Regions from separate parts of the Peribacillus phoenicis genome, predicted to be linked through region 2. Evidence: riboswitches for the same ligand, from Rfam matches in the RefSeq annotation. Region 2 holds a riboswitch; each other region holds the start of a gene.
What was found. A riboswitch is a leader RNA that binds a small molecule or an ion and turns the genes downstream of it on or off. The one in region 2 is predicted to bind S-adenosylmethionine.
Positions count from the first base shown of each region.

Region 1 (3,124 bases), 2.0 Mb from region 2:
AAGTGCAAGTGCACAGACTGATAATAACGAAGCTATTTTCTTCATTTGAAATTCCTCCTGAGTAATGAAATGTATTGAATCATTGAAAAAATGACCGATCCTATCGTTTATTAACCATGTATGAGACTTTGTCACCAACCATTTGAATGAGTTGCACAAGGCAGATCAGCACGACGATCGTCGTGATCATGACTGTGTTGTCATAACGGTAATATCCGTACCGGATGGCCAGGTCGCCAATTCCGCCTCCGCCGATTGTGCCTGCCATTGCTGAGTAACCGATAAGCGAAATGGTCGTTAATGTCAGTCCTTGAATGATTCCCGGTTTTGCCTCTGGAAGAAGTACATCCTTAATGATCATCCATGGAGTGGCACCTACGGCTATTGCAGCTTCAATCACTCCTCTGTCTATTTCACGTAATGCCGTTTCAACAATCCTTGCAAAAAAAGGTATTGCGGATACGGAAAGGGAAACAGAAGCCGCTCTTGGCCCTATCGTCGATCCCGTAAGCAGGTCTGTTAAAGGAAGGAGGGCGACCAAGAGAATGATGAACGGGATTGAACGGACAATATTGACAGCGAAACCGAGAGATCGATTCACGATGCTATTTTCAAAAAATAAATTCCTGGTTGTCGTAAACAGCAATACTCCAAGCGGTAAACCGATCAGCAGGGCTACTGCAAGAGAAACGCCGACCATATAAATCGTTTCAAGAAAGGCTTTATTAAGATCAGGTAAAATATTCACGATGGGATTAAGCAGTGACATGGTTTAACACCTCCACAGAACTGGATCGATTTTTTATATATTCCAATGCCGAATGAATTTGGGCGGCATCGCCAATTAGCTCGATGATTAAAATGCCTAAAGGAACATCCTGGATATACTCAATTTTACCGTGTAAAATATTACCCCTTACTGCATGGGATTGGAGAGTATCCGAAAGAATCGACTCACCGGCGGTTTGCCCTTCGAATTGAATTTTAATAATGGTACCTTCACTTTCTTCAATCAAGTGCGAAGGGAGTTCGAAATCCAGTACACTGCTAATGAATTGCTTCGTTAACTCCTGCTTAGGCTGTGAAAATATTTCATAAACGGGTCCTTCTTCAATTACCCGGCCATCCTGCATGACAGCGACTCGGTGGCATAGTTCTTTGACCACTTCCATTTCATGTGTAATCAACACGATGGTGATACCAAGCTCACTGCTTATCTTTTTCAATAACTGTAAAATCGCTTTTGTAGTTGTTGGATCAAGGGCTGAAGTCGCTTCATCACATAATAGTACAGTGGGGTCATTTGCTAAGGCTCGAGCTATGCCGACCCGTTGCTTCTGTCCACCGCTAAGCTGTGCCGGATAGACATCTTTCTTATCGCTGAGCCCTACGATTTCCAACAATTCCAATACACGTAACCTGATTGCGTCCTTCGATCGATGCGCCGCCTTTAAGGCGAAAGCGACATTTTCATAAACGGTTTTTGAACTGACCAGGGAAAAATGCTGGAATATCATTCCGATTTTTTGGCGTTGCTTACGAAGCTCTTTACTTGATAAAGAGGTTAAATCAATGCCGTCGATGATGATATTTCCACCTGTCGGTCGTTCAAGCAAATTCAAGCAGCGGAGTAATGAGCTTTTTCCAGCTCCGCTGTAGCCGACAATTCCATATACTTCGCCAGTTTGGATGGTCAAAGATACGTTATCCACTCCGATAACTCGGTTTTTCTTCGAGACGTATTCCTTTCGGACTGAACGGATTTCAATCATGAGCTTTCCCCCTTAAACATTAAAAAAGCTGCCTCTATCATTCAGAAAGAGGCAGCGAAATCATATCTCGTCTTATCTTTCAGAATTCAATCATTCTGCAGGAATTGGCACCGTTCCCTAAGGGCGGTTGCCGGACATCAAAGGGCCTGATCCCTCCGTCACTCTTGATAAGTAATTTATTATTTTAGAATATTTCATGTTTTATAATATAATCTATATTATTTGTAAAATCCGACAATGTCAATCGTTTCTTTGATTTTTTTTGTCGTTAAATTTGGTACAGTCCTTTAAAACGATTCATGGAAAAAGGGCTATTATGCAATTATCCAGCATTTACATCCAGGCTATTTATTCCAATATTTCCTTGTCAAAAAGGTAAAGTGGTACTACATTTATTATAGTAAAGTTAAAAAAAGGAAGGTAAAACTATTTTTGTACAATGATGGGGAGGCAATTGAATGATAGAAATTAAGTCGATAAATGATGTGGTTTGTGTGCACGGGACTCCTGGCGGGAACAAGTCGGGGATGAGTGTTAATGTTTTTTTAACGGATGGACTATTGATAGATACTGGCGCACAGATTTTATTGGAAGAGCTTATTCCGTTCTATGAGTCCGCAGACTTCGACTCAGTGGCCCTGACTCACTATCATGAAGACCATACGGGGGGCGCTGCCTGGATACAGGAACATAAAAAGGTGCCGCTTTTCATTCACCCGATGTCGGTTGAGGTTTGTGCAAAGGATGCTGTATATCCTGAATATCGCAAAATTTTCTGGGGGAAGAGAGACGCCTTTAAAGCTGAGCCGCTAGGGGAGGCCATTCATTCACGCACCCAAACGTGGGAGCCGATTTTTACCCCTGGCCATGCAAAGGACCATATGGTGTATTTGAATCACAGTAATGGCGTGCTCTTTTCAGGAGACCTTTTCGTAACACCAAAGACAAAGCTTGTCTTACGGGAAGAGTCTGTCCCGGTCATCATCGATTCCATAAAAAGATTACTTCAATATGACTTCGGGGAAGTGTTTTGCTGTCATGCTGGGCATGTCCCTGATGGGAAGGAAATGTTCGGGAAAAAGCTGGATTATTTGGAAAACCTCCAAGGTGAAATTTTACGCTTGCATTCTCAAGGGCTGACCGTACATGAAATCCAGCAGGTCGTTTTACCGAATCGTTATCCCCTTATCGAGATATCTGGGCATGAATGGGATTCAGAGCATATCATTACATCGATATTAAACGAAAATATTTTGAGTGCAAGGGAGAATCGAACTATTTGAATGTTAACGGTCTGACTGATATAAAGGAGAGCTCTCCATAAGAGAGCCCACATAATTCATTTATTGATA
Region 1 is NZ_JBDFMF010000001.1:849,109-852,232, forward strand. Features, by position in the region: gene ABC374_RS04240 (MetQ/NlpA family ABC transporter substrate-binding protein) at 1-45, opposite strand, end outside; gene ABC374_RS04245 (methionine ABC transporter permease) at 101-769, opposite strand; gene ABC374_RS04250 (methionine ABC transporter ATP-binding protein) at 756-1,772, opposite strand; SAM riboswitch class I at 1,842-1,946, opposite strand; gene ABC374_RS04255 (MBL fold metallo-hydrolase) at 2,231-3,055, shown strand; gene ABC374_RS04260 (hypothetical protein) at 3,112-3,124, opposite strand, start outside.
Region 1: linked by a shared signal. The riboswitch ahead of ABC374_RS04250 (methionine ABC transporter ATP-binding protein) and the one ahead of ABC374_RS13825 (bifunctional homocysteine S-methyltransferase/methylenetetrahydrofolate reductase) in region 2 are both predicted to bind S-adenosylmethionine.

Region 2 (3,124 bases):
TTCTCCGCTTGAAGCATGGTTCCCATCGCCCCATCAAGTAGGAGAATCTTAGAATTTAACTGATCTTGAATCGCTTTTTTATTCATGTACTGCCACCTCTGATGTCTGTTTACTATCGACTTTTCTAATATATTTCGTAAGTTCCGCCGTCATTTCATAGCGAAGGAACGGAGTGATTAAATATATGCCCTTGAATTTTTCCCTTGCCGCGTCCACCAGTTCCCGCGCGATATTAACCCCTTCCATCCTAGACTTTACAGGGTCATCCCCCGCTAAAGCCATGGCCCTTCTTACGTTATCGGGCAATTTAATGCCTGGGATCTCATTATGGATGAATTCTGCGTTCCGGGTGCTTGTCAAAGGCATGATACCGATGAAAATCGGGGTTTCTAAATGTTTTGTAGCTTCATGTACTTCTTCGATTTGCTCCACCGAATAAATTGGCTGTGTCAAAAAGGATTGAGCACCGCAGGAAATCTTCTTTTCCATTCTCAGTACGGCTTTATCCAGATATTTCACATTGGGATTAAACGCTGCCGCAATTTTAAAATTCGCCCGTTGACCCAAACTTTGACCGGAATAGGAAAGACCTTCATTAAATTGTTTGACCATGCTTATAAGGTCAAAGGAAGATAAATCATAAACCGAAGTGGCACCAGGGAAGTCCCCTATTTTTGAAGGATCTCCGGTGATGATCAATAATTCATTCAGCCCCACCGTCTGCAGACCCATTAAATGTGACTGCAGGCCAATCAAATTTCGATCACGGCATGTTATATGCACCATCGGATTAATATTCAATTGGTTCTTTAGTAAGTTAGCCAGTGCATCATTCGATATCCTTGGTGAGGCAAGTGAATTATCCGCTAATGTAATGGAATCGACCCCTGCTTTTTTCAAAACCTCAGCACCGGTCATGAAGCTCTCTATTCCCAGCTTTTTCGGTGGATCAAGTTCAACTAGGATCGTCCTTTCCGTCTTGGCCTTTTCGTACAGTGGAAGTTCCAATTCTCTTTCGTTCACTTCAATTATTTCTATTTCACGGGGTTTCGTAATTTTCTCTTTTACAGGAGCAAAACTTCCAATTGCATTCTTTACAGCTTGAATATGCAGTGGAGTCGTTCCACAGCACCCGCCTATGATAGCGGCACCTTGCTCACGAAGTTCCAGGGCACTTGAACCGAAATATTCCGGCACAGCTTTATAGACGAGCCTTCCATCCACATAATCCGGGAGGCTGGCATTAGGGTATATGGCAATCGATGCATCCTTCGGCAAGCTCACTTCTTCCAAGGCCCGGATCATATGATGTGGACCGAGACGGCAATTCACCCCAACAACATCGGCACCCAATTGCTCGAGTTTTTGAAAGGCTTCATTTAAATGGATTCCATTTTGAAGATTACCCAGTTCATGCATCGAAACATTTGCGATGATCGGCAATCCGGTTTCATTTTTTACGATTTGCAGGACGGTTTCCAGCTCTTCCAGGTCATAAAATGTTTCCAAGAGAATCCCATCAGGGTTTTCCATCAACAGACTGTATAGCTGTTCACGAAACCCCCGTTTAATCTCTTCCATGCTTAAATCCGATTTCCTGATACTCCGCTGTGCCCCTATGGTACCGAAGACATACGCATTTCCTTTTGCCGCTTTTTTAGCAAGAATGACTCCCTGGCGGTTGATTCTGCTAACTTCATCTTCAAGTCCATACCGTTTCAATTTGTTGAAATTGGCTCCGTATGTATTTGATTGAAGGATATCTGCACCAGCTTCGAGATAGGCACGGTGGATGGACTCTATTTGATTTGGATTCGTGCAGTTTAATTCCTCATAACATTGATCGATGCCATATGAGTACAATAAGGTCCCCATTGCCCCTTCCCCAACCAACATTCTTTCTTTCACTTCTTTACGAAAATTCATCATTACACCCTCTCTCAAAAACAGTCCTGTTTTTGTCGTATTTTATGAGTATGAGAGAAAAGGAAAAAAACCTTCTCAAAGAAGAAGGTTTTTTGAAACATTCTCCTCATCTATCAAGCTCTGCTTGCTGGATTTAGCACCTTTGCCTAAGCTGGTTGCTGAGGTTTCTTCGGGCCAGTCCCTCCACCTCTCTCGATAAGATCCATTTATATAATTTTCACAAGATTTCAAAATTAGATTATATTTAATTTACATTAATAATCTGTCAATTTCAATACCTGATCGACATTTTTTTCACTTTTGCAAAAATGATTCAATCTTTTGCGGCTTTAACCCTCTTCAATATTCTTTGTTTCCAGTCTTCCGCTAACGAGTCTAGAGTAAGTAAAGCCTTAGCGCCTTCCAGGCCATCTCGTTTATGAAGGATTACCTCTGCTGCATAATGAACTGAAATTTTTTCTTGCAAACGATCTATTAGCACGATTTCGTTTTGCTTATTTATCGTTCCTTCTTGAAGTACTCTTGCAAAATATCCAGTGAAACTCGTTTTCAGCACGAGTTCCAAAAACTTAGGTTCTTGATTGAAGTGGGAAATGGTCGAACAAGGTATCCTTCCCTGGTTAATTTGAACAATCACTTCGCCTATTTGATAAATATCGCCGATATACGTGGCTTCTTCCCTCATCCCCGCTACAGTTAAATTTTCACCGAATGCTGGGATATCCAGCTTTTTAGAGAATTTTTCATTCCATAATGAATAATGCTCAAAGGGGTAAAAGCACAAAGCCCGATCAGGACCTCCATGGAACTTTACATTACCTACCCCATCACCAATTATGCCTGATTTAGTCACTGTCACATTATCATGTGCTTGTTTATCCATGGCAGAAAAGATATCGACATTCGAAAAAATTTCCTGTTTCGGCTTTCCGGCATGAAGTGATTTGATTTTTCCATTTTCCATTTTGCATCTTCCATTCATATTTAATTTATATCATCCTATATGTATAAATTATACTAAAAATCCATTTATTCTGTAGCTTTTTATAAGTATATGAAGTGAAAAAGCCACATGAGCCGTTAAATGGGCGAAATATCATTGATTTCCAGAAAAATTCATAGGATAGTTTCAGTAATTTTGTTGCTATTTCAGAATTAAATATGGTAGAATATGAACACAATATATAGTCGAAAACTA
Region 2 is NZ_JBDFMF010000001.1:2,831,085-2,834,208, forward strand. Features, by position in the region: gene metH (methionine synthase) at 1-86, opposite strand, end outside; gene ABC374_RS13825 (bifunctional homocysteine S-methyltransferase/methylenetetrahydrofolate reductase) at 79-1,926, opposite strand; SAM riboswitch class I at 2,030-2,128, opposite strand; gene ABC374_RS13830 (MOSC domain-containing protein) at 2,240-2,890, opposite strand.

Region 3 (3,124 bases), 1.8 Mb from region 2:
GCCCGGCAATACTTCGATATAATCCGGCTTGGTTTTCTGCACCAGCTTATAGCTTTTCTCAAGCGCATGTGAGTCTATTAAAAAGATTCGCTGGATGGCAATGACCCCCTTTTGCTTCGCCTTCAATATAACGCTTGATTTAGTCGAAATCAGCCCATATGGATTATATTCCTGACAAATGAATTCTGTCGCGTACTCATCACTTCTTATGCCATGGATCAAATCGACATGATAAATCATTTTCTTATTATGCTGCTTTGCCATCATACTTACATTTTTCAATTGTGAGATATGCAAATCAAGAAACACACCTATTTCATAGGAACTTTCTAGAAATCTTTCAAAATCCTTCATGCTTGCTGAAGCAGGCAAAATCTTCTGATCCATCATTATCCTCCTCATTCCCAGAAAAACTCAAAACTTCAAGTCATTTAGTATATTTTAAAGAGCTTGATTTATCAAACACATTTTTTTCATGAACCATGTCACCTTAACACTATCATACCTGGCACACCCTTTATAGATTGCGGCTAAGGATATATGTAAAATATCCCCTTAAATCATAAAGAAAGTTTCATTTTCAATGCACCTTCGACGAGTTCATACGATTTAATTGTGCCAATGGGAATTTTTCGCACGATGCTCCAAGCATTAACATTCATTTTGATCGCTCTTTTTTCATATTCAAAAAATGGCGGTCTGTTAAATATCCTTTGGTTGATGAAATTCCTGTCAATGGGTTCCATTTCCACTAATTCAAATGAAATCGTTCTTTTTTCCACATGAACCGGTTTCAATGTAATCCGGAAAGCTACGTCTCTCTTAAACATCATTTTTTTCACTTCCATCGTTCCGGAAAGCACAATATGCTTAGGCGTAATCTTGACTTTAATATCCTGACCATATGATTTCATTTTTATGATTCTCTCTATCATGGATTCAGTTACCGTTATCGGTATGCCGCTTTTGAATGGACTCATCCTTGCATTCCCTCCCCACTCAAAGCATATGCCGGATTACCTGATGCCGTTAACATTTAAGCGTGAATCAATAAACGGTATATTCTAAATATTCAACCACCAACTCTTGACCTTTATAAAAACTACCTGTATAGTCATAATTAATTTAATAGACAACTCTTATCCAGAGAGGTGGAGGGACTGGCCCTTTGATGCCTCAGCAACAGACTATTCATGTACTGTGCTAATTCCAGAAGTGTAAAAACTTGAAGATAAGAAGAGTATATAGCTTTGTTGCCAACACCTCTTCTTATTTTTAAGAAGAGGTTTTTTATTTTTAAAAGGAAAGAAGGAATGCAACATGTCAATCACATTAACGAAAGCACCATTCAGGGCCGATCACGTCGGAAGTTTATTAAGACCGGAACGTTTACATATTGCCAGAAAGCAATTTAGGGAGGGTACCCTTTCAGCAGAGCGGCTTCGTGAAATTGAAACCGAAGAAATCAAACGGATTGTCGATAAACAAATTGAAGTTGGTTTAGAGGCCGTTACGGACGGTGAGTTCAGACGAACATGGTGGCACTTTGACTTCCTCGAACATTTAAATGGCATCGAGGGTTATGTAACTGAAAAAGGCCTCACATTCGATGGTGTGGAAACAGAGAGATATAATGTTCGCAATATCGGGAAGGTTTCATTCAACCCTGAACATCCCTTCATTCGTGATTTCATTGAATTGGACAAAATCGTGAACGGACGTGCCGTTGCCAAACAAACCATTCCCAGTCCGAATCAATTATTTGCTGCAGGCATTCATAATGAAGACATCTACCCTGATATTGAAGATTATGCAAATGATATCATCAAGGCGTATCAGCATGCTTTAAAAGCCTTTTATGAAGCAGGTGTGCGTTATCTTCAATTGGATGATGTATATATTGCCAGACTTTCAGCTCCAGATTTCCAGTTCAAAGATGGAAAATATACGAGGGAACAATTAATTGATCTTGCACTTCGCGTCATTAATGGCGCATTGGAAGGAAAACCAGAAGACCTTATCGTCACTACCCATCTATGTCGCGGAAACTACCAGTCGACATGGGCGTTTGAAGGAAGCTATGCCCATATCGCCCCAACTTTATTGGCAAAAGAAAAAGTAGATGGATTCTTCTTGGAATATGATGATCAACGCTCAGGGGATTTCAAACCATTGGAATACATTCCAAATGGCGGGGCACAGGTCGTACTGGGTGTCGTCACTTCAAAAAATGGAGAAATCGAAGACAAGGAAGCAGTTAAGGTACGCATCAAGGAAGCTTCAGACTTCGTTCCTCTCGAACAATTATGCTTAAGCCCGCAATGCGGTTTCGCCTCCACCCATCACGGCAACAAGCTAACCGAAGAACAGCAATGGGAAAAGCTGAAATTCGTCGTTGATGTAGCAAAAGAAGTATGGGAATGATTCATCCTTAAATGTAAAGTAAAAGCTAGGCATTAGGAAGGCCTAGCTTTTCTTCAAAACAACTCAATAAAATGTTTTGCCGTTTTGGAAAGATAACGATCTTGTCTAAAAACCAAGGCTATATTCGATTGAATTGAAGAATCGATAATATCCAGCACTTTCACTCCTTTTATAATATGGGGTGAAACAGCTGATTTCGGAACAATACTCGCCCCAACTCCAGCGGCAACCAGAGAGAGCAGAACATTTACATCATGGCATTCGCATAAAATATTTAGCTGTATTTCCCGCTTTTTAAATTCCTCGATAATTTCCTCGTAAATCCCTGGTCCTTTTTCCCTATGCACTAAAAGCAATGGGATGTTTTCAATATCCTTTAAATGAACCCTATCCTTCGAAGTGAAGCTGTCCCAATCCTCAGGTACAACAAAAACATTGGGCACTTGTCCTAAGTTCAAACTGGAAAGACTCTTCATCTCGACAGGTAAATGAACAATGGCAAGTTCGATATCCTGATTCTCCAAATAATTACTTATTTCATATGGATCTCCTGCGAATATTTTGAAGGAAACGGAAGGATATTTTTTCTTGAAACTATTAATTTTATCAGGTAAATAAGACATATACGCAAGTACAGAACCTACTGAGAGTGTACCTTTAATTCCCTCACCCGTTTCCTTCACTTCGAGCAAGGAGTCCT
Region 3 is NZ_JBDFMF010000001.1:4,586,722-4,589,845, forward strand. Features, by position in the region: gene ABC374_RS22760 (glycerol-3-phosphate responsive antiterminator) at 1-387, opposite strand, end outside; gene ABC374_RS22765 (hypothetical protein) at 561-980, opposite strand; SAM riboswitch class I at 1,137-1,238, shown strand; gene ABC374_RS22770 (5-methyltetrahydropteroyltriglutamate--homocysteine S-methyltransferase) at 1,321-2,424, shown strand; gene ABC374_RS22775 (LysR family transcriptional regulator) at 2,478-3,124, opposite strand, start outside.
Region 3: linked by a shared signal. The riboswitch ahead of ABC374_RS22770 (5-methyltetrahydropteroyltriglutamate--homocysteine S-methyltransferase) and the one ahead of ABC374_RS13825 (bifunctional homocysteine S-methyltransferase/methylenetetrahydrofolate reductase) in region 2 are both predicted to bind S-adenosylmethionine.

Region 4 (3,124 bases), 340 kb from region 2:
AGGAAGCGTAATTGGGATGCTCCATACATGACCGCTGCTAAGCCTCAAATCCTTGACCACTGTCTCGTAGTCACTTTTTGTAAAGAATCCTTTAATTGGACTGTAGGCACCAGTGCCTATCAATTCAAGATCACTTAAAGCAATTTGATCGATTTCGATTGACTTTGTTATTTTACTAATATCATAATTTGGTTCCCAAAGATCGATTAATGTTCCTCCGTGCGGTAAACTGATTGTCATGCTAATTTCCCCCTATGGTTTCTATTTATTTAAGCCTATGGTTTCTATTTATTTAAGCCTATGGTTTTTATTTATTTAAGATAAATGCAATCCGCATTCCGTTTTTTGAGCTCCTTGCCAACGGCCAGAGCGTAAATCATCTGCATTGAAGGCTGGTGCTGTACATGTTTTACATCCAATGCTCGGATATCCATTATCATGCAGGATATTATATGGAAGTCCGTTTTTGTGGGCGTAGCGCCAAACATCTTTCCATGTCCAATGTATGAGTGGACATATTTTAACTGACTTGAACTTATTATCCTTATTGATATACTCGGTTAAAGCCCTTGTTTCGGATTGCTCCCTCCGCAGTCCCGAAAGCCATGCTGTTGCCGTTGAAAGCACATCGGTAAGCGGAATGATTTTACGGATATTACAGCACTTATTTGAATCTCTAACCCATAATTCATCCCCATATTCCGCTGCTTGTTCCTCTAGCGTCAAGGCAGGTTTCTTCATTTCGATCGAAAGCTTTGGATATCGCTTTTTCACTTGCTCGATCAATTGATAAGTTTCCTCAAAATGAACATCTGTATCAAGGAAAACTATTTTGGCAGAAGGATTGACCTTCGCCAATAAATCCGTAAGCACGATGCCTTCAATGCCAAAACTGCAAGCATAAATCAGTTCGTTTCCAAAATGGTCATTCGCCCATTGCAGAACTTCCAAAGCACCTTTTGTCTCACTGTCTTCGGGAAATACAGGGAAATCCCCAGTGTTGAAATTTTCATAGTTTATTAATGCAGCCAACTTTGTAGCCCCCTCTAAAAACTTGCTGTATCAGGTTAGAGTAACTGTTGATCAATGCCCGTTGTAATCTTCTCCAGTTTGTTTGACTCTAGGAAAAAAGAGACGAATCTAACCAATACTCTCTCTATATCAGTTAAACCCGCCTCTAGTTTTTCTAGTCAGCAGATACCTTATTTAATTCTTAATTTTTCATTTCTTTCCATTTGAATGATTTTACCATCCTGGACAATAAGTGTAATGGATCCATATTTCATAGAATTAAGCATTTCTTGAAGTCGTTCAAATATTTCTTCAAGCTGATTCTCTTTATCCAAGCCTGTTCCTCCTTTAAGAAAATCCGCGAATTTCTTATTTTCACCGCTGGTTCAATGAATTTCTTAGATTTATATAATTCCAAACAACCTTACATTGTTATGGTTTGCCTACAACTTTCCCAAAAAACAAAAATCTTTCCATGATGGAAAGATCCCAAGGTAAATATCTTTACCTTATCTTCCAAAATGATCAACATTTTGTTGGAGGTAGCACCTTGCATCGATCATGCAGGTTGCTGGACTTCAAAGGGCCAATTCCCTCCGTCGCTCTGGATAAGTTTTATTATTTTAAATATTAACATATATTTAATCCTTGTCAATGGAGTTTTCTTATAAAATAACTTGGTTTAATATTATGGATGAACTGTTATTTTTATACACACTATTCCGATTATGATTTTATGTTCATGTAAATATGAAAATAGACTCGTCTTTTTAGATAAAGCATCCAAAAAAATGAGTCTATTTTCATTAACAAACCTATTATTGGCGCCTGTCATTCTTTGAAAAAATAATTTCTCGAATTCCAGTACTTTTTATAGAAGGAATTACTCGAATTCATTAATTTCTTAACTGTATCGCTTCTACAAATTCTTGAACTTGACTCTGGACGCGATCAATTAAATGCAAATCATTTATCGGGTTTTCTGAATTCTGTTTATCTATTTCTTTATCAACGAAATAAATCCCCTGCAGCGGCTCGCCTTTTAATATTGAAATTAATGGTTTAAGTGCATAGTCAATCGCCAATAGATGCCTGTTACTTCCGCCAATCATGATTGGCAGTACTGGCTTACCCTTAAAAGCACCTTCTGGCAACAAATCGATCAAGGCCTTCAATACACCTGTATAAGAAGCCTTATAAACCGGTGAACCAATAATGACACCTCTAGCTGCTTGAATTTTCTCTGAAAGCTTTAAGATATCTTCGCTATTATATTTGCCTTGGAATAAATCATCTGCTGAGAAATCCGTAATTGAGAAATAAGCTGTGGTAAAACCTTCGTTTTCAACTAATGATTGAATATGTTTTAGTGAAATGTCCGTTCTGGACGGAATAGCCGGACTTCCTGATAAAATTACGATATCGGTCATTTAATCTCCCCCTCCAATATTACATGATTTCCAGATAAAATCTTCGTAAGCATTTCGTACAGCATGCATTTATCGTAATAGTCTGAAAAATATAAGTCAAATCTTACACTCTGGTTTAAAAAATTTTCAAGTTTACTCCATCGGATCTTAAGGAAAATAAAACGGTCATATTGAAGGGCTTGAGCATCAAGCCGTAAATATGACCGTTTCATTATGTATGTTTTTGTTTGCCATGAATACCATATACCAAAAGTTGAGCAATGCTCTTAATTCGTTCAGAAGTAAAATATGGCTCCTTTTTCTGCTGATGGATCTCATAATGTGTAGATAATGCCAATGTGAAAGAAATGATCCCTACATTAAATAGGATAATATCAGAGATATACTGTATCTCACCACTATCTATTCTCTTCTGTATTTCAATATGCCTGGCATTCGGCTTGAAAATCTGATCTACATATTGCTTAGAAATATCTTGATCAAATTGTGTTTCCCTGAATAGTATCGAAAACTGTTCTTTATTATCAAGAATTTTATTTATCATGGTGCAAACATGATTCTCCACTAGATCATCCGTAGATAGATGGCTAGTCCCATCTTCAGATTCCTCTTTCTCATCAGGGGTAATGGTAGCCAATAGCAAATCTTTTTTGCTGTCAAAGTATTTGTAAATAGTAGCTTCG
Region 4 is NZ_JBDFMF010000001.1:2,495,181-2,498,304, forward strand. Features, by position in the region: gene sat (sulfate adenylyltransferase) at 1-240, opposite strand, end outside; gene ABC374_RS12240 (phosphoadenylyl-sulfate reductase) at 316-1,020, opposite strand; gene ABC374_RS12245 (YezD family protein) at 1,203-1,346, opposite strand; SAM riboswitch class I at 1,518-1,626, opposite strand; gene ssuE (NADPH-dependent FMN reductase) at 1,908-2,441, opposite strand; gene ABC374_RS12255 (TetR/AcrR family transcriptional regulator) at 2,653-3,124, opposite strand, start outside.
Region 4: linked by a shared signal. The riboswitch ahead of ABC374_RS12245 (YezD family protein) and the one ahead of ABC374_RS13825 (bifunctional homocysteine S-methyltransferase/methylenetetrahydrofolate reductase) in region 2 are both predicted to bind S-adenosylmethionine.